Regions from separate parts of the Kitasatospora sp. NPDC008050 genome, predicted to be linked through region 3. Evidence: riboswitches for the same ligand, from Rfam matches in the RefSeq annotation. Region 3 holds a riboswitch; each other region holds the start of a gene.
What was found. Region 3 has a riboswitch for cyclic di-AMP ahead of ACFZB9_RS05085 (transglycosylase family protein). Riboswitches for the same ligand answer to the same signal wherever they lie in the genome.
Positions count from the first base shown of each region.

Region 1: another riboswitch for cyclic di-AMP. It lies ahead of ACFZB9_RS24030 (LysM peptidoglycan-binding domain-containing protein); the one in region 3 lies ahead of ACFZB9_RS05085 (transglycosylase family protein).
Region 2: another riboswitch for cyclic di-AMP. It lies ahead of ACFZB9_RS27045 (transglycosylase family protein); the one in region 3 lies ahead of ACFZB9_RS05085 (transglycosylase family protein).
Region 4: another riboswitch for cyclic di-AMP. It lies ahead of ACFZB9_RS01595 (NlpC/P60 family protein); the one in region 3 lies ahead of ACFZB9_RS05085 (transglycosylase family protein).

Region 1 covers NZ_JBIBIJ010000012.1:183,752-188,527, reverse strand. Annotated here, with positions in the region: gene ACFZB9_RS24040 (helix-turn-helix domain-containing protein) at 1-1,430, opposite strand, end outside; gene ACFZB9_RS24035 (MarR family winged helix-turn-helix transcriptional regulator) at 1,612-2,034, shown strand; gene ACFZB9_RS24030 (LysM peptidoglycan-binding domain-containing protein) at 2,287-3,123, opposite strand; cyclic di-AMP (ydaO/yuaA leader) riboswitch at 3,129-3,254, opposite strand; gene ACFZB9_RS24025 (serine hydrolase domain-containing protein) at 3,506-4,776, opposite strand, start outside.
Region 2 covers NZ_JBIBIJ010000016.1:69,414-74,189, forward strand. Annotated here, with positions in the region: gene ACFZB9_RS27030 (isocitrate lyase/phosphoenolpyruvate mutase family protein) at 1-28, opposite strand, end outside; gene ACFZB9_RS27035 (DMT family transporter) at 121-1,008, opposite strand; gene ACFZB9_RS27040 (YchJ family protein) at 1,134-1,595, opposite strand; gene ACFZB9_RS27045 (transglycosylase family protein) at 1,660-2,712, opposite strand; cyclic di-AMP (ydaO/yuaA leader) riboswitch at 2,781-2,949, opposite strand; gene ACFZB9_RS27050 (PPOX class F420-dependent oxidoreductase) at 3,239-3,664, shown strand; gene ACFZB9_RS27055 (hypothetical protein) at 3,832-4,422, shown strand; gene ACFZB9_RS27060 (hypothetical protein) at 4,570-4,776, shown strand, end outside.
Region 3 covers NZ_JBIBIJ010000002.1:361,392-366,167, forward strand. Annotated here, with positions in the region: gene ACFZB9_RS05075 (hypothetical protein) at 1-151, opposite strand, end outside; gene ACFZB9_RS05080 (cytochrome P450) at 299-1,555, shown strand; cyclic di-AMP (ydaO/yuaA leader) riboswitch at 1,784-1,932, shown strand; gene ACFZB9_RS05085 (transglycosylase family protein) at 1,938-2,819, shown strand; gene eno (phosphopyruvate hydratase) at 3,018-4,304, shown strand; gene ACFZB9_RS05095 (septum formation initiator family protein) at 4,458-4,776, shown strand, end outside.
Region 4 covers NZ_JBIBIJ010000001.1:381,239-386,014, forward strand. Annotated here, with positions in the region: gene ACFZB9_RS01590 (NlpC/P60 family protein) at 1-893, opposite strand, end outside; gene ACFZB9_RS01595 (NlpC/P60 family protein) at 1,137-2,285, opposite strand; cyclic di-AMP (ydaO/yuaA leader) riboswitch at 2,289-2,439, opposite strand; gene ACFZB9_RS01600 (NlpC/P60 family protein) at 2,727-3,761, opposite strand; gene ACFZB9_RS01605 (NYN domain-containing protein) at 3,943-4,776, opposite strand, start outside.

The sequences.
Region 1 (4,776 bases), on a different contig from region 3:
TGGGCCACCGGGTGGCGGGTCGCCTCGTTCTCCTCGCTCAGGTGGATCAGGCGGAGCAGCAGTTGCCGGGCCGTCTGCCGACCGTCGGCGGACAGACCGGCGAAGAGGCTTTCGGCGGTGGCCGCGATCGCACCGTGCACCCCGCCGGTGCGCAGATAGCCCGCCACGGTCAGGGCCCGCCCCTCGCGGTACTGCCAGGTGGCGAGCAGCGCGTGCGAGAGCAGCGGGAGCACGCCGGCTACGCCCGGTTGGAGGGGGAGCACGGCGGTCGCGGCACGCCGGTCGGGCGGACCGGAGGGCGGCAGCTCCACCGGTCCGAGGTCGCGCAGCAGGACTTCGACCAGCCCAGGCTCCAGCAGCAGGCCGGCCTCCGCGGCCGGGCGGGTGATCGCCTCGTGGAGTTCCGCGCCGGTCATCGGACCCAGTGCGAGCAGGCCGCGGGTGAAGACGGGGACCAGCTCCGGATGATCGAGGCAGCGCCCGCAGAAGTCGGCGCGCACACCCAGCACGACGAGGGTGGCCTCGGCGGCGGGTCTGCCGTCCGGGACGGTGGCGAGTTCGCAGAGGGCCTGGATGAAGGCGTGCCGCTCGGCGGGATCGGGACAGAGGGTGAAGACCTCCTCGAACTGGTCCACGATCAGGGCCGGTCCGACGACCGGCACCGACCCCGCCCCCGGCACCGGAGCAGGGGCCGGGCCCGCGGCGGTCGCGCTCACAAGTGAAGGTGAGGTAGAGGGTGAGACTCTTGGCTCGGCCGTTGGTGTCGGCGAGGCCTCGGTGCTGGGGGACGGGAGCGGGACGGGCCCGGGGGCGGGCTCGGTGGAGGAGGCCGACACGGTGTCGAGGAGTCGACGCAGGACCGAGAGCGGCCGCGCGGTCGGTGTGCAGACCAGCACGCGGCGGCCCCCAGGGTGCGCGGACGGCAGGTCGCCGCGCTGGAGGGCGGGCAGCAGACCGGCCCGCAGCAGGGAGGACTTGCCCGCGCCCGAGGGGGCGACCAGCGCGAGCGGCCCCTGCCCCGCCCGCTCGGCCAGCCGGTCGAGCAGTGCGGCGAGCGCGTTGTCGCGGCCCGCGAACCAGCGGGCGTCCTGCGGGCCGAAGGCGGCCAGCCCGAGGTAGGGGCAGGGGAGGTCGAGTTCCGGTGGCGGGGCGCTGTCGGAGGCGGGCCAGGTCGGCCCGGGCTCGGCGGCTTCGGTCAGCCGCAGCAGCGAACCGTCGGCGCGCAGCAGCTCGTCGCAGCGGCGGGCCAGGTCATGGCCGGCGGGCTTGCTGCCGTTCTCGATCTTGCTGAGGTAGCCCTTGCTGTAGTGCAGCAGGCGGGAGAGGGCGCTGAGCGACAGGCCGCGCTCGGTGCGCAGCCGGCGCAGCTCGGCGCCGAAGCGCTCGTCGCGGGGCCGGGGGGCTCCGTCCGCCGGTGGAATCAGGTCCATGCGCACCCCGCGACGCCAGCCAGGCCGCGCTTGGCGACTTCTCGGATCTGTCATCCACAGATTACCGGCTGTGATCGAGCCGTCTGGCATGCTGTGGTCTCGATCGGTGCGGGTCCAGTGGCGGCGCCAGTGGCAAATATGTTGTAATACGCAACCACTACGGGAGAGGAAGAGGTCACGCGTGTCGGGGCGAGACGAGTCGATCGAGATCATCCAGCGCGAGCTGACCGCCTTCGCCCGGCGGGCCCGGCACAAGGCCTCACAGCTGCATCCGGGGCTCTCCCTGGTGACGTACAGCATCCTCGACCTGATGTACGAACGCGGTGGCTGCCGGGCGGCGGACCTGGCCGCCTACTTCATGCTCGACAAGTCGACCGTGAGCCGGCAGGTCGGCGCGCTGGAGAAGCTGGGACTGCTCAGCCGCGAGGTGGATCCGGAGGATCACCGAGGGCAGATCCTGCGCCCGAGCGAGCAGGGCCTGGCACTGCTCCGGCATGCGTACGAGATGCGCCGCGAGTCGTTCACCGAGCGGTTCACGGAATGGACCGACGAGGACATCGCGCGGCTGGCGGGCTACCTGGTGCGGTACGGCGCGGCGGACTGACACCGGATCGCCCGACGCACGGCGCACGGCGCACGGCGCACGGCGCCCGACGCCCGACGCACGAGGAGGCGGCAGCGCCAAAAGCCGTCGGCCGGCCACGGGTTGGGGAACCCGTGGTCCGGCCGACGGCTGAAGCGATCCGCTGAGTGCGATTCGTGGGGCGCGATTCGTTGGGCGCGATCTGCCGGGTGAGATCCGCCGGGCGCTACCGCTCGGCGGAGCCCGACCCGGGACCGCTGATCACCGGGGTGATCAGTACGCCTGGTGGGCCTGCCAGAAGACCCAGGCCTGGTTCGGGCTGCCGTAGGTCTGGTTCATGTACTGCAGCGCCCACTTGATCTGGGTGGCGGGGTTGGTCGCCCAGTCCGAGCCGACCGAGGCCATCTTGTTGCCGGGCAGGGCCTGCGGCAGGCCGTAGGCGCCGGAGCTCGGGTTGGTGGCGGTGACGCTCCAGCCGCTCTCGTGGGTGATGATCTGGTCGAACGACGCCAGCTGGTCGGCCGGGACGATCGAGGCGGCGAGCGCCTGCAGCGAGGCGACGCTGGCGTTGGCGCTCAGGGCCGGAGCAGCGGTGGCGACCGGGGCGGCCGGGGCGCTCTTCGGAGCCGGAGCCGGAGCCGGAGCCGGCGCCTGGGTCGCAGCCGGAGCCTGGGCCGGGGCGGGGGTCTGCGCCTGGGCCGGAGCCTGGCCGTCGCCCAGCGCGAGGTGCTGGCCGGGGTAGATCATGTCCGGGCCGCCGACGAGCACCGACTTGTTCAGGTCGTAGAGCTTCTGCCAGCCGCCCTGCACGTTGTGGCTGGTGGCGATCTTGGACAGCCAGTCGCCGTCCTGCACGGTGTAGCCGGCGGGAGCCTGGGCGGCCGGGGCCGCGGCGGGGGTGGCGGCCTGGGGGGCCGCGGCCGGGGCGACAGCCGCCGACTGGTGCTGCGCGGCGTGGCCGTGCGAACCGGAGTGGAGCGGAGCGGCGCTGGCGCCACCGGCGGTGATCATGGGCAGACCGGCGCCGGCGGCCACGATGACGGCGGTGGCGATCGCGCGCTTGATGGTGGCGCGGCTGGGCAGGCTGGGACGACCGTTGACGGACATCATGAAAAGCTTTTCCTCTCCCACGCCTGCGAGGTGAGCTGTCGGATTCGGGCTGGAGTTGCCCGGCCGCGCAATGCGCGGCTTCACCCCTAGCCCCGCCCGGAGTCGTGCTCCAGGTGGGGCGACTTACCTTGGGTCCCCCGCCCCTGCCGTGGTGCTGTGGTGCACAGTGCCCGTTCCATCCGGCGGCAGGATTCGGCGTTCCGGGGAGCGGGGTTCGTGTGGAGACGAACGGCATGCACCGTAGACAGGTCGAAGGTCCTATCTCAAGCCAGAAGGACCTGTCACAGGGCAATGTGAGGTGTCTCATGCCGAAGCTGGAGGGGCGATAACGATTCGCATCGTTATCGCCCCGTGATATGAAATTCCGTCAGCCCGCCCCCCGTCAGCCCGCGTGCCAACCCTGCGGGTCGACGTCGCCGGGCACCGCCGCGGCCGGGTGGTAGGGGCCGCGGGTCAGCACGAAGCCGGCCAGGTCGAGGTGGCTGACCGCGCCGTCCTCGGCGCGCACCACACGCAGCGGCTCGCCCGCGTAGTAGCCGTCCAGGCCGGTCCAGCTGCCGTCCGGCTCGGGCGCGAAGCGGGAGGTGCGGGCGGGGCCGCTGAGCGCGGTGAGCTCCAGGGACCGGTCCGCCCGCAGGTGCAGGGCCAGCGCCGTGGGGCCCCAGTACCAGGGGCCGGTCAGCGCCAGCAGGGCGGGATCGGCGTCGGTGAACGGGCGCCAGGCGGCGGGCAGCAGCGGTTCGCGCTCGGCCACGATCCGGAGCAGGTCGGGAGCGACCGTCGCGAGCGCGGAGCCGGCGGTGACATTGCTGAGGGTGATCGCCGCCACGTCGTCCTCGGTGCTGAACCACAGGTAGGCCAGGAAGCCGGGCATCGAACCGGTGTGACCGGCCAGCAGCCGTCCGTCCTGCCGGAGCAGCTGCAGGCCCAGGCCGTAGCAGGAGGTCCAGTCGTCACTGTCCGGGCCGGCGGCCGGGCGGCGCATCTCGGCCAGGCTGGCGGGGGCCAGCACCTTCTCCGTGCCGCCCGGGAGGGTGCCGGCCAGGAAGCAGGCCCAGCGGGCGAGGTCGGCGGCCGTGGACCAGAGCTGGCCGGCCGGCGCCATCAGGCCGGTGTCGGTGAGGGGCTCGGGGAGCATCACATCCGCCCACGGATGCACGGCGAACCCGCCCGCGTGCGGAGCCTGCGGCAGCACGGTGGTGCGGCTCAGGCCGAGCGGATCGAGCACCTCCTGGCGCAGCACCTCGCCCCACGGCAGCCGGCGCACCTTGGCCACCAGTGCGCCGAGCAGCGCGTAGCCGGGGTTGGAGTAGTGGTAGCGCTCACCGGCCGGGTGGCGGAACGGCTGCTCCTCCAGCAGGTTGCCCAGCTCCGGGCGGTGCGAGCCGTCGGTCCGCTCCCACCAGGGGGCCGGCGTCTCGGCGGCCAGCCCGGCCGTGTGGCTGAGCAGTTCGCGGATCGTGGCCCGCCCGGCGGAGGTCCCCGGCAGGTGCTGCTCCAGCGGATCGGACAGGTCGAGCAGGCCCTCGTCGCGCAGGCGCAGCACCAGCACCGCCACGAAGGACTTGGTGATCGAGCCGATCCGGTACTGCGTGTTCTCGTCCGGCGCGTGGCCCTCGATCATGCTCCGGCCACCGCTCCAGACCCGGTGGC
Region 2 (4,776 bases), on a different contig from region 3:
GGTGCTGGTCCTCAAGGGAGAGCTGCACGGGAAGTCCTCTGGTGAAGGTGACGACGGGGGGGTGAATGCGCGGGTGGCGCGGGCAGAGCGGGCGGGTCGGGTGCGGACGCGGACGGTGGGTCAGGGCCGCCGGGAGAGCGCGACGCCGCCCAGGCAGAGGCAGCCGCCGAGCAGGGTCAGCACCGCCGGCACCTCGCCCAGCACCGCCCAGGACATCAGTACCACCAACGCGGGCACCGCATAGGTGGTCGCGCCCATCCGGCCCGCCGTGGTGCGGGAGAGCGCGTAGGCCCAGGTGCTGAACGCCAGGGCGGTGGGGAACAGGCCCAGGTAGACCAGGTCGAGCGTGGCCCAGGCCGGGGCGTGGGCGAGTTGGCCGGTCAACTGGCCGCCGAACGGCAGGCAGACCACCGTGCCGATCAGGCAGCTGAAGGCGGTGACCTGCAGCGGAGTCGCATGCCGCAGCGCCGGCTTCTGGGCCACCACGCCGGCCGCGTAGAGCAGCGCGGCGAGCAGGCAGAGCAGCACGCCGAGATACGAGGCACCGCTGCCACCGGACTTGGACAGGCCCACCACCACGGCGCCGGCGAACGAGACCGCCATCCCGATCATCAGCCGGCGCGGGAACCCCTCGCGCAGCAGCCAGCCGCCGAGCAGCGCGATCACCAGCGGGCCGATGTTCACCAGCATGGCGGCGGTGCCCGCATCGACCTTCTGCTCACCCCAGTTGAGCGCCAGCATGTAGAGCCCGAACCAGAGCAGGCCGCAGAGGGCGATGCCGGGCCAGGAGGCGCGCGGCGGCAGGCCCTCGCCCCGCACCGCCCAGATCGCGAGCAGCGCCACCGAGCCGACCGCGAGGCGGCCCAGGGCCAGTGAGCCGGGGCCGTAGTGCTCGGTGGCGGAGCGGATCGCCACGAAGGAGGAGGCCCAGAGCAGGACGGAGACGGTGGCCGCGGCCACCGCCTTGGTGTTGAGTCGGGTGGTGCCGGCGCTGGCGGTGAGGTCCATACGCGCAAACTAGTCGGCAGCCGAAGCTTTCAGCACGCAATTTATCGGTGGCCGAGGCTCTCGCGGTGGCGACGGCTCGGGCGACGGCGGTGGCGACGGCGGCGAAGGCGGTCGCGGCGGTCGGCTCAGGCCTGCGTCGGCGTGATCACACCGTCCAGGTAGACCCAGGCCCCCTCGTGGCGCACGAAGCGGCTCTTCTCGTGCAGCCGGCCGTCGAGGTTCTGCTCGACGTAGTGGGCGACGAACTCGACGGTGCCCTCCTGGTGGAACGCGCCGCCCTCGGTGCTGCCCAGGATCTCCAGCCGCCGCCAGTGCAGCCCCGCGTCGAAGTCGACGACCGCAGGGCGGGTCCGCGGGTGCCAGCTGCGCAGCAGATAGGCGCCGTCGTTGACCACGAAGGCGCTGAACCTCGATCGCATCAGCTGCTCGGCGGTGGCCGCCTGGGCCTCGCCCCGGTGCAGCCGGCGGCAGCAGTCGGCGTAGGCGGCGGGCAGGCCGCAGGGGCAGGGGACTGATCCGTCGCTCGCGGCGGGCGCGGTGACGGGGGCGGGCTCGGCCGCGCGGGTGCGGTTGCTGCGTCGGGACATGGCTCCATTCTGACGGTGCCCGGCGGTGCCCGGTGACCGCCCACCGGGCACCGCCGGACAGGCCTTAGGAAGGAAGCTGCAGGTGCTGTCCGGGGAAGATCAGGTTGGGGTTGCCACCGACGGTGCCGAGGTTCTGCTGGTAGAGCTGTTGCCAGTTGTCGACGTGGTGGTCCGTCGCGATGGCCCAGAGCGAGTCGCCGCTCTGCACGGTGTAGCCCTGACCGGCGTCGCTCTGGCCGGTCGGGGCCACCTGGCCGGTGGGGCCGACCGGGGCCGCGGGCGCGGTCGGTGCGGGTGCCACGGGGGCGATCGGGGTGGTGCCGCCGGTCGGCGTCTGCGCGCTGCCGGGGGCCGGGGCCAGCGGGGACGGGGTGCTCGGTGCGCTGCTCGACTGCGGGCCGGGGGCGGTCGGAGCGGCCGGGGGCGTGGTCGCCGTCGGGTTCGGGCTGGTGCTGGGCGCCGGGGTGCCCGGCGCGGGCGCGTTCGGGGTCGGCGCAGCGGTCGCAGTGGTCGGGCCGCTGGTCGGAGCAGTGGACGGTGCGGTGGTCGGCGCCGTCGGCGCTCCGCTGGGCATGCCCGTGCCGGGGGCGCCGGCGCTCGGCGTACCGGGAGCCGGGGTGGTGGGCGGCGCCGGGGTGGTGGGCGTCGTCGTGGGCGTGGAGCCGGGCGTGGGCGCCGTGGTGGGCGCGGTCACCGGCGCGGGCGAGCCGACGGGCGTGGGCGTGCCGACCGGGGCCGGCGTGCTGGTCGCCGGGGGCGCGGGCGTCGGCGTGCTCACCGGCGTGCTGGTGGTCGGCGCGGTCAGCCCGGCCACCGCCGCGCAGCTGCCCCAGACGCTCGGACCCTGGCCGGCGAGCAACTGCTCGGCCACGGCGATCTGCTGCGCCTGGGTGGCGTGCGAGGCCTGCGCCGCGTACTGGTCGCCGCCGTTCGCGACCCACTGGCGCTGGGTGAGATGCAGTCCGCCGTAGTAGCCGTCGCCGGTGTCCGCGGTCCAGTTGCCGCCGGTGACGCACTGGGCGAGCGAGTCCCAGGTGCTGACCGGGGCGGCGTGCGCGCCGGTCGCGGTGAGCAGCGGCAGGGCGACGCCGACGCCGGCCACCGTCGCGGCGGTCACGGCGCGCTCGGTCTGGGTCGGGCGGCGGTGCCGGCCCGGGCCTGAGAACACCCCGGATATGCCCATGGAACATCCCTCTCCGCACGCCTGCGAGGTGAGCTGTCGGGTTCGGGCCGGGAGGCTGGCCCGGCCGTCCGCCCGGACGGATCCGGTGGACGGCTTCACCCCTAGCCGTGTTGGGGACGGCATTGAAACCTGGGTCCCCCGCCCCTGCCCAGAGGTCGGTGATCGAGGACCCGGAGCGCGGTGGGCAGGACTCGGCGTACCTCGTCCGGGCACCCGCGTAGGCGGGTTGCAGGGAGACTAGACGGATCATCACTCCGATAACAACCCCGCATCGCACACGTCACACAAGAATCACGGAAGCTGCGCGATGCTCTGTACCGACACCTCTTGCGCGTACTGCGTCAGGTCCGCCCGCCCGGTCGGCACCCAAGCCGCCCGGCGGCCCACTGTCCGCAGCTAGGTTGGGCGCTGGAACCGTCATCGACCGAAGAACCGTCAACTCGACGCAGAGGAGAGGCCCATGGCCGACGATGCCAAGATCCGTGAGCTTTTCGCCTCCCGGACCAACGGGGTGCTGGTGACCCTGAAGCGGGACGGGCGGCCGCAGCTGTCCAACATCCGCTACGCCTTCGACCCGGCCGAGGAGCTGATCCGGGTCTCCGTCACGGCGGACCGGGTGAAGGCGAAGAACCTGGCCCGGGACCCGCGGGCGAGCCTGTACGCGACCAGCGAGGACTTCTGGACCTGGGCGGTGGCCGAGGGCACCGCCGAGCTGACGCCGGTGGCCGCGGCGCCCGACGACGACACGGTGGAGGAACTGATCGACCTCTACCGCACGCTCGACGGCGAGCACCCCGACTGGGACGACTACCGGGCCGCGATGGTCCGCGATCGCCGGCTCGTGGTCAAGCTGCACGTGGAGCACTTCTACGGCCAGACCCCCTGAGCCCAGGGCGGAACAGGGGTGTGAAACCGGGCCGGGCGGGCCGGTGCGGCGGCCCGGCCGGCCCGGTGCGCGGGTTTGCCCGATCGACGGACACCGCGGCGCGTGCGCAGCACGATAGAAGGGCGCGCCCGGGCCCGGGTGTGGGCGGGCGCACCGGGAGGTGGGCTGTGCACGAGCTGGAGCCGGCCGTCGAAGCGGCCGAGGGCGATCCGCACTGGTGGTGGGAGGTGGACTCCGCGCTGATGGGCAAGGCCTCGGCGCTGGAGGTGTCGATGTACTGGGCCCTCGGTCTGACCCGCTGGGCCGCCGGCCATGACCCCAGAGTCGCCGGCGGCGACCTGGAGGCCGTGCGCACGCTGCTGGGCCTGGCCATCTATCGCGCGGCCCAGGGGGAGGGGGTCACCGATCCGGGCCGGATCCCCACCCTGCTGCCCTTGCTGATACTCGCTCGGGGCGTGGCCAGAACGACCGCCGAGGCCCGGCCGCTCGGCTACGGCGACCGGGGCCGGCTGCGGCTGGCCGACCGGGCCCGGCTGCGCGCCGTGCTGACCGATCCGGACCGCGCGGTCTTCGAGCACCTGCGCAAGGAGACGGTGCTCGTGCTGGTCGCCAACACCGACCACGCTCGCACCGAGCTGTGCCTGCGCTCCAACGACGCGAGCATCTGGAAGGACCGCCCGCTGATCACCATCAGCACCCGCGAGGCGCACCTGCCGAACCACGGGCTGCTGCCCTGGGACTGGTACAGCACGGGGTGACCACCGCGCCCGTACCGGCTGCCGAGAGCGCGTCGGCGCTGGTGGCGGCCGGTACACCGGCCCGGCAACCCCGGGGCTGTGCGCAGTGGGCGGCTCCCGTACGCTCTGGTGCTTCACGGGCGGAGCACCACGGGGGAGAGCAGAGCGATGAGCGCCGACGATGTGTGGCGGGCACCGGATCCGGACGCGGAGCCGGTGCGCCGGCCGGATCCCGCGCGGTACCCGGGCCCGGGACCGTACCCCGGCCCCGCGCCGTACCAGGGTGGCTGGCCGCCGCCCGGCCTCGCCTGGGGCTACCGGCCGCCGCCGCCCAGGCCCGGCGTCATACCGCTGACCCCGCTGGGCATCGGTGAG
Region 3 (4,776 bases):
CCAGGGCGGTGGCCAGGTCCTCGGCGACCCCGACCCGGGGGTCGGCGATCAGCAGGCCGGCGGCGCCCGCCGCGGCGAACCGACGGGCCGGCCCGTCGCCGTCGCCGCCGTTGAGTACCGCGATAACCACCACTGCCCCGGCTACCCGCATGGCCTGCTCCTCCCTGGGGGCACCGCCGCACTGCGGGGCCCACCACCACGTATCGGAGGATCGTAGGCTCCAGCTGACCCTCCGCAACAGGGATTACCCGCCAGGTGACCAGACTCACTCCTCCCGGGGACCGGATACGGTCAGAACATGTCCGACCAGCCTGATTCGCCCCCGCCCACCCTCTTCACCTGGGAGTTCGCGGCCGACCCCTACCCGGCGTACGCCTGGCTGCGGGAACACGCGCCGGTGCACCGCACCACCCTGCCGAGCGGGGTTGACGCCTGGCTGGTCACCCGATATGTGGACGCCCGGCAGGCGCTGGCCGACGCCCGGCTCTCCAAGAACCCGGCGCACCACAGTGAGCAGGCGCACCGCACGGGACGGGTGGGGATCCCGGGGGAGCGTCAGGCGGACCTGATGACGCACCTGCTGAACATCGACCCGCCCGACCACACCCGGCTGCGCCGGCTGGTCTCCAAGGCCTTCACCCCGCGTACGGTGGCCGAGTTCGAGCCCCGGGTGCAGCAGCTGACGGACCGGCTGATCGACGGCTTCGCGGCGCGTGGCTCGGCCGACCTGATCCACGAGTTCGCCTTCCCGCTGCCGATCTACGCGATCTGCGATCTGCTCGGCGTGCCGGCCGAGGACCAGGACGACTTCCGGGACTGGGCCGGGATGATGATCCGACATGGCGGCGGCCCGCGCGGCGGCGTGGCGCGCGCGGTCAAGCGGATGCGGACCTACCTGGCGGAGCTGATCCACCGTAAGCGGGCCGACCTCGGGGACGACCTGATCTCGGGGCTGATCCGGGCCGGCGACCACGGCGAGCACCTCACCGAGAACGAGGCCGCGGCGATGGCGTTCATCCTGCTCTTCGCGGGGTTCGAGACCACCGTCAACCTGATCGGCAACGGCCTGTACTCGCTGATGAACCAGTCGCTGCAGCGGGCCCGGCTGCAGGAGTCCATCGTGCGCGGCGAGAGCGAGCTGCTGGCCACCGGCATCGAGGAGTTGCTGCGCTTCGACGGCCCGGTGGAGCTGGCCACCTGGCGGTTCGCCACCGCACCGCTGACCATCGGCGGGGTGGAGATCCCGGTGGGGGACCCGGTGTTGGTGGTGCTCGCGGCGGCCGACCGGGACCCGGCCAGGTTCGACCGCCCGGACACCCTGGACCTGGCCCGCCGGGACAACCCGCACCTCGGCTTCGGACACGGCATCCACTACTGCATCGGCGCGCCGCTGGCCCGACTTGAGGGCCAGCGTGCGCTGGCCACCCTGCTGACCCGGCTGCCCGACCTCCAGCTGGCCGCGGACCCGGCCGAACTGCGCTGGCGTGGCGGTCTGATCATGCGTGGCCTGCGCGAACTCCCTGTTTCGTTTACGCCCGAGTTGTCGGGCAAGTGACGGAACGGCAGTTCTGACGGCGTGTCGAAGACCGTTCTCCTGTGCGGTTTGAATGCCCATCAATCCGGACAAACAAGACCTGTTGGTAGGCGATCGACCGCACTCCGTAATTTTGATGTGATGTACGCGATATGAGCTTGTGATCGGTCCGTCAATCTGCTTACCCTCCCTGGAGTTCGCTGCTGCGAACCCCGAAGCGCGGAACGCCGAGTCCTGCCCGCCGCGCTGCCGGGACACCGACCGACACCCGGGCAGGGGCGGGGGACCCAGGATTTTCTGCCGTCTCCCACGGCTAGGGGTGAAGCCGCGTCAGCGGCCGGGCCAACCTCACGGGCCCGAACCCGACAGCTCACCTCGCAGGCGTGCGGAGAGGGATAGCTTCATGCTGCTCACTGGCAACGGCCGGCACCGCCGTCGTACCCAGACCGAGAAGGCGATCGCCGCGGCCGGCGTCGCCGGTGTCGGTCTGGCGGTCCCGCTGCTCACCGCGACCAGCGCACACGCTGCTCCGGTCTCGGTCTGGGACCAGGTCGCCAACTGCGAGAGCACCAACAACTGGTCGATCGACACCCACAACGGTTTCTACGGCGGCCTGCAGTTCACCTCCTCGACCTGGGCCGCCTACGGCGGCACCCAGTACGCCGCGCAGGCCAACCAGGCCAGCAAGGCCCAGCAGATCTCGGTCGCCGAGCGGGTGCTGGCGGACCAGGGCCCGGGTGCCTGGCCGGTCTGCTCGGTCAAGGCCGGGCTGAGCAAGGGCGGGGCGCCGGCCGGCGTCGACGCGAGCGCCGACTCGGGCGCCGCCCAGCAGCAGAGCGCGTCGCAGGCGCAGCCGACGGCCCAGCAGTCGAAGCCGCAGGCCCAGCAGCAGACGCAGCCTCAGCAGTCGGCCACCCCGAGCTTCCCGGGCCAGGCCGGCTGGGACGCGGGCGGCAAGGTGTTCTGGTACGAGAAGGACGGCGGCTGGTACTGGACCAGCCACCAGAGCGTCTACAACCAGTTCGCCGCCCCGGCCCAGGCGCCCGTCCAGGTCCAGACCCCCGTCCAGGTGCCGGCCCAGGCCCCGGCCGCCGCCGCGCCCACCGCGCAGACCGGTGCCCCGGCGGGTCACGGCTACACCGTGCAGGCCGGTGACACCCTCTCCACCATCGCCCAGGCCCAGCACCTGAGCGGCGGCTGGCAGCAGCTCTACCAGGCCAACCACTCGACGGTGGGCGGCGATCCGAACCTGATCATGCCGGGCCAGCAGCTGCGCTTCGGCTGACGAACCGTGCGCGGGGCGCCCCGGGCGACGGCCCGGGCGACGCCCCGCGCGCTTTCGGGTGAACTACTCGTGGGTACCGGAGCCACACCGTGAGACGGGACCCAGGCCTGGATGGCCCCGGGGGCCGGTGCGGTTAGGCTCTGGTCGTAACGACTCCGTTCCACGTCCGCAGGACCGCTTCCGCCTAGGAGATGCCTCGTGCCGTCCATTGATGTCGTCGTCGCCCGTGAGATTCTCGACTCGCGCGGCAACCCCACGGTCGAGGTCGAGGTCGGCCTCGACGACGGCAGCACCGGCCGTGCCGCTGTCCCGTCCGGCGCCTCCACCGGCGCGTTCGAGGCGCTGGAGCTGCGCGACGGTGACAAGAACCGCTACTTCGGCAAGGGCGTGGAGAAGGCCGTCCTCGCCGTCATCGAGCAGATCGGCCCGGAGCTGGTCGGCTACGACGCCACCGAGCAGCGGCTGATCGACCAGGCGATGCTCGACCTGGACGCCACCCCGGACAAGTCCTCGCTGGGCGCCAACGCGATCCTGGGCGTCTCGCTCGCCGTCGCGCACGCCGCGTCCGAGGCCAGCGACCTGCCGCTGTTCCGCTACCTCGGCGGCCCGAACGCGCACGTGCTGCCGGTCCCGATGATGAACATCCTCAACGGTGGGTCGCACGCCGACTCCAACGTCGACATCCAGGAGTTCATGATCGCCCCGATCGGCGCGGAGTCCTTCTCCGAGGCTGTGCGCTGGGGCGTGGAGGTCTACCACACGCTCAAGGGCGTGCTGAAGGAGCGCGGCCTGTCCACCGGCCTGGGCGACGAGGGCGGCTTCGCGCCGAACCTGGACAGCAACCGCGAGGCGCTGGACCTGATCACCGAGGCGATCAAGAAGGCCGGCTACGTGCCCGGCAAGGACGTCGCGCTGGCGCTGGACGTGGCCGCCTCCGAGTTCTACAAGGACGGCGCCTACCAGTTCGAGGGCAAGCCGCTGTCCGCGGCCGAGCTGATCGACTACTACGCCGACCTGGTCGACAACTACCCGCTGGTCTCCATCGAGGACCCGCTGGACGAGTCCGACTGGGACGGCTGGAAGGCCATGACGGACAAGCTGGGCGCCAAGGTCCAGCTGGTCGGTGACGACCTGTTCGTGACCAACCCGGCCCGCCTGGCCCAGGGCATCGAGACCGGCACCGCCAACGCGCTGCTGGTGAAGGTCAACCAGATCGGCTCGCTGACCGAGACCCTGGACGCCGTCGAGCTGGCCCAGCGCAACGGCTACCGCTGCATGATGTCGCACCGCTCCGGTGAGACCGAGGACGTCACCATCGCCGACCTGGCCGTCGCCACCAACTGCGGCCAGATCAAGACCGGTGCCCCGGCCCGCTCCGAGCGCGTCGCCAAGTACAACCAGCTGCTGCGCATCGAGGAGATCCTCGACGACGCCGCCGAGTACGCCGGCCGCGCCGCGTTCCCGCGGTTCCGCTTCGAGGGCTGAGTCCGGGCCCCGAGTTCGAGCCCCGAGTTCGAAGGCTGAGCACCGCTTCGCAGCACGCCTGACCGATGCCCCGGCCGTCGCCCCGTAGGGTGGACGCCGGGGCACCGGTACGACTGGGACCGGTACGACTGGGCGACTGGGAGGGGTCTGGAGATGGCACGCTGGAAGATCCCGGGCCTGGCCGGCCGGCCGCGGTTCACCTCCCGGGCCACCGTGCTGGTCCTGGTGCTCTGCTCGCTGGTGGCGATCCTCGCCTACCCGACCCGGCAGTTCATGAACCAGCGCGCCCAGATCAACGACCAGCGGGTCAAGGCCGAGCAGGCCCGTCAGCAGGTGGAGCAGCTGAGGACCGAGTGGGCCCGCTGGCAGGACCCCATGTTCGTGAAGGCCCAGGCCCGCGAGCGCCTGCACTACGCGCTGCCCGGTGAGACCCCGTTCGTCTCGGTCGACCCCACCCCGTCGGCCACGCCCA
Region 4 (4,776 bases), on a different contig from region 3:
GGTTGCGCCTCGGACAGGCTGATCCGCTGCCCCCCGAACGCCTGCGCCTGCGAGGTGCGCGGCAGGGTCACTCCGGCCTGCCGCCAGCTCCAGTACATCAGACCCGAGCAGTCGAACGCGCCGGGCCCGGTGGATCCGTACACGTAAGGGGAGCCGAGCTTGCTCAGCGCCGCCGCCAGCGCGGCCGCCGCCCGGTCCGAGGAGGGCGGCTGGGTGCCCAGGTCGACCCGCTCCGCGGCCCGGGCCGCCCGCTCGTGCGCCTCCCGGTCGTCCTGCGCCTGCAGTTGCGCCCGCTCGGCGGCGGTGAGGCTGCCCAGCAGCGCCTGCGCGCTCTTCAACCGCTGCTGCACCTGCTGCTTGGCCGCGGCCAGCGAGGTGCGCACGCTCTCCAGCTCGGCCAGCTTGCCGGTCGCCTCCTCCCGGCGCTGGTCCAGCCGGCGCTGCTGCTCCTGCACCTCGTGCAGGGTGGCGGCGCGCTGCTCGCCGGCCTGGGCCAGGGTGCGGGCCTTGGCCAGGTAGCCGGCCGGGTCGCTGGAGAGCATCAGCTGCACGGTGGGGTCCATCCCGCCGGAGCGGTACTCGGCGCCCGCGACGGTGGCCAGGTCCAGGCGCATCCTGTTCAGGGTCTCCTGTCCGCGGGCCACCTCCTGCTGCAGGGTGCCGGCCTCGGCCTGCAGCCGCTGGGCGGCCTCCTCCGCGGCGTTGGACTTCTCCGAGGCCTGCTCCGCCTCCGCGTAGAGCTGGTCGACCTGTGCCTTGACGTCCTTCTTGTCCGGTCCGCCCGGGGCACCGTGTGCGCTGGCCGTCATCGCCAGCACCGTGGTCGCGGCAGCGGTGACCGCCACCACCCGGGCGAAGCGCCGCGCGGTGCCCGACGGGGGTGTGCTCGCCATCGCTGACGACTCCTATCGCCGAGGGAGCCCCTGGAGCCTCCGGTGAGGCCCGCAGGAGCTGAGGTCCGAGCGCAGACGTTAGCGAGTCGGGACAGAGGAGTCCAAACCCCTGCCGATACGAATATTTGATCCCCAATCGGACATCAGAACGGCTGCCGAACGCCGAAGGCCCGGCCTCCAGGAGGAGACCGGGCCTTCGGGGACGACGGTGCGTCAGGGGCGGATGATCGCCGCGATCATGCGTCAGGGGCGGATGATCGCCGCGATCGGCATCACCGTGGCCGACTCGTAGCGGACCACGGCGCCGGTGTGCGGGGCGTGGATCATCTGGCCGCCGCCGACGTACATGCCCACGTGGTGCATGTCGCTGTAGAAGACGAGCAGGTCGCCGGGCTGGGCGTTGGCGATGTCGGTGCCCTCGTTGGTGCCGGCCGAGGCCTGCTCCTGCGAGGTGCGCGGCAGCGAGACGCCGGCCTGCGCGTAGGCCCACTGCATCAGACCCGAGCAGTCGAAGGAGCTCGGCCCGGCGGCACCGTAGACGTACGGCGAGCCCAGCTTGCCGACGGCGGCGGCGATCGCGGCCTGCGCGGCCGAGCTGCCGGCACTCGGGGTGCTGGGGGCGGCCGTGGAGCCGGTGCTCCCCAGGTCGGTGCGGGAGGAGCCGCGCGAGGCGGACTGCGCGTCGGCCTGGGCCTTGGCGGCAGCGGCGGCCTTGGCCTGCGCGGCGGCCTGGTCGGCCGCCGCCTTGGCGTCTGCGGCAGCCTTGGCCTCGGCCGCGGCCATCGCCTGGCGCTGCTGCTCGGTCAGCGTGTTGAGCAGGTTCTGGGCCTGCTGCAACTTGGCCTGGACGTCGTCCTTGGCGCTCTTCAGCTGCTGCGTGGTGGTGTCCAGCTCGGAGAGCTTGCTCTGCGCCTCGGCCTTGTCCTGGTCGAGCTTGCGCTGCTGCTCCTGAAGCTGCTTCAGCGTCTCGGTCTCGGTGCTGCTCATCTGGTTGAGCGAGCTGGCCTGGCTCAGGAAGCCGTCCGGCTTGCTGGAGAGCATCAGCTGCACGGTCGGCGAGATGCCGTTGTTGGCGTACTGGTCGGCGGCCACCGAGGCCAGCCCGGACTGCAGGTTGGTCACCTGGTCCTGCTGCCGCGCCACCTGATCCTGCAGGTCACTGACCTGCTTCTGCAGGGTCTGCTGCTTGGCCTGCGCGCCGTCGTACTGCTGGGAGGCCTGCTCCGCCTGGTTGTTCAGGGCGTCGACCTGGGACTTGACCTGGTCGAGCGAGGGCGCCGGGTCGGCATGCGCCGCCCCCTGCGCGGAGAGCGCCACGGCGGTCGCGGCAGCCGCGGTCAGAATCGACGCACGGGTACGGCCGACGGGCTTGGGACGACGATGGGACGCCACGAATCCTTCTTCCTCCGACCGCCTACCGGGTGAGCTGACGGGTTCGGGCTGGAAGAGATGCCCTACGACGCCTCACCGGCCTGACGGCCGACCTGGCGCCGATTCACCCCGAGGAACGTGGTTCCCCGGCTCCGGTCCGCAGCTCCCCGGTGAGGGGGTCCCCGTCGGGCAGTCAACTGCCCGTGCTGCTTTCCAGACTCGGCGGTAACCTCCGCTGCCACCCCGGTCGGGTGATCACCATCGCGGCGGTCTGATGAGCGACCCTAGTAACAACTCTGTGATCCGTTCAAATCCTTGTCAGAAAAACTGCCCAACTTTGACTCTGGGTGCTAAGGAGATCACCCGCGCGTGATCATGCCGGATACAAACAAGTGGCCCCCGTCACACCACACGGGTGACGGGGGCTCAGAGGCAGTCGGCGCGCGCCGGGGCGACGGCGGGTCAGACCCGGCGGATGATGTACGACTCACCCATCGAGTTGGGGTCGGCGATCCGCACCACGTCACCGGTGTGCGGCGCGTGCACCATCTTGCCGCTGCCGATGTACATGCCCACGTGGTGCCGGTCGCCACCGAAGATGATCAGGTCGCCCGGCTGCGCCTGGGACAGGCTCGGCACCGCGGTGCCCACCGTGGCCTGCTCCTGCGAGGTGCGCGGCAGCGAGACGCCGGCCTGCGCGTAGGCCCACTGCATCAGCCCCGAGCAGTCGAAGGTGCTGGAGCCGGTGGCACCCCAGACGTAGGAGTCGCCGAGCCGGCTGAGCGCCGCCTGCACCGCCTGGCCGGCGTAGCCGGCGGCCGGCGGGAGGTCGAGCGAGCCGAGGTCGGTGCGGGCGCTGCCGCGCGAGGCGCGGTCGGCGGCGGCCAGCGAGGCCCGGTCCGCGGCGCTCAGCGAGTTGAGCAGCTTCTGCGCGGCGGCCAGCTTGCTCTGCACATCCGCCTTGGCCTGGTTCAACTGCTGGGTGGCGCCGTCCAGCTGGGCCAGCGTGTCGGAGGCTTCCTTCTTCTCCTGGTCCAGCTTGCGCTGCTCGCCCTGGAGCGACTTGAGCGCGTCCGTCTCGGTGCTGGTCGCCACCTGCATGCTGGACGCCTGGTCCAGGTAGTTCTGCGGGTTGGAGTTGAGCATCAGCTGCACGGTGGGGTCGATCCCGCCGGTGCGGTACTGCTCGCCCGCCACCGTCGCGAGCCCGGACTGCAGTTGGGTCAGCTGGTCCTGCGTGCGGGCCACCTCGTCCTGCAGCTGGGAGGCCTGCTGGCGCAGCTGGTCGCCGCGCTCCTTGGCGCCGTCGTACTTCTCGGCGGCGGCCTCCTGCTGGTTGTTCAGGTCGTCGATCTGCGCCTTGACGTCCTGGATGGACGGCTTGGGGTCTGCCCAGGCCCCGGTCTGCGAGGAGAGCGCGACCGCGGTCGCCGCAGCGGCGGTGAGCACGGTGATCCGCGCGCGGCTCGACTGCTTGGGACGGCGATGGGACGCCAAGGGACCGCTCCTTCTTCTGCCGGCCTCACCCGATCGGATGAGTGACCGGAAAAATAGGTTTGACGCCAGACCCTAGTGAACATCACTTCCCTGCGCCACTCCCCTGCTGTCACGAACTGCCCTCGCCCGCAAGGCCCTCACGCAACATTCACATGATCGGCCTTGACCGACTGACGGCTGATCAGCCGCGGGAGAGACGGTTCAGCAGCAGTACCGAGGCCACCGGGCGCGCACCGGCCTTGCGCACGCCGTCCGCCACCTCGCGGTCCGTCGAGACCACCACCACCGGCCGCCCCTGCGGCTCGGCCCGCACCAACTGGCGGATCAGCTCGTCCGCCGTCTGCCCGGTCCTGCTGAACCGCACCCGGACACCGCGCGGCGGCGCCATGATCACCGGCACGTCCAGGTCCTGCCCGTCGAAGACACAGGTCACCTCGGCCTGGGTGCGCTGGGCGAGCATCGCCAGGCCGCCCAGCAGGCGCAGCCGCTGCTTCTCCAGCGGCAGCGTCGGGTAGCCGGTCTTGGTCACGTTGTAGCCGTCCACCACCAGGTGGACCTGCGGGATGGCCAGCAGCTGGTCCAGCAGCGCCGGATCGTCCTCGGCCAGCCCGCGCCGGGCCACGTCGTGCGGCGAGGCCGAACTCGGCACCACCGCGTCCACCAGGTCCGCCGGGTGCAGCGTGGTGATCGGCAGCGCCAGCTCGCGCTGCAGGCCCTGCGCCGACTGCAGCACCGTGTCGAGCAGCAGCCGCAGCCGCATGTCCTCCACGCTGCGCCCCTCACGGGCCGAGCGGCGGCCGGTCTCCAGCGCGCTCTCCAACTCGGCGACCCGGTGGCGCAGACGCCGGTTCTCGCTCTCGGCCGCCCCGCGCTCGGTACCGGCCGCGGCCGCGGCGGCGGCCAGCTCGGCCTGCAGCTTGCGGGTCTCGGCCTGCGCTCGACGGGTGTCGCTCTCCAGCGTGCGCACCTTCTTGCGCAGCGACTCCACCTCCTTGCGGATGCCCTCGGAGTCCGC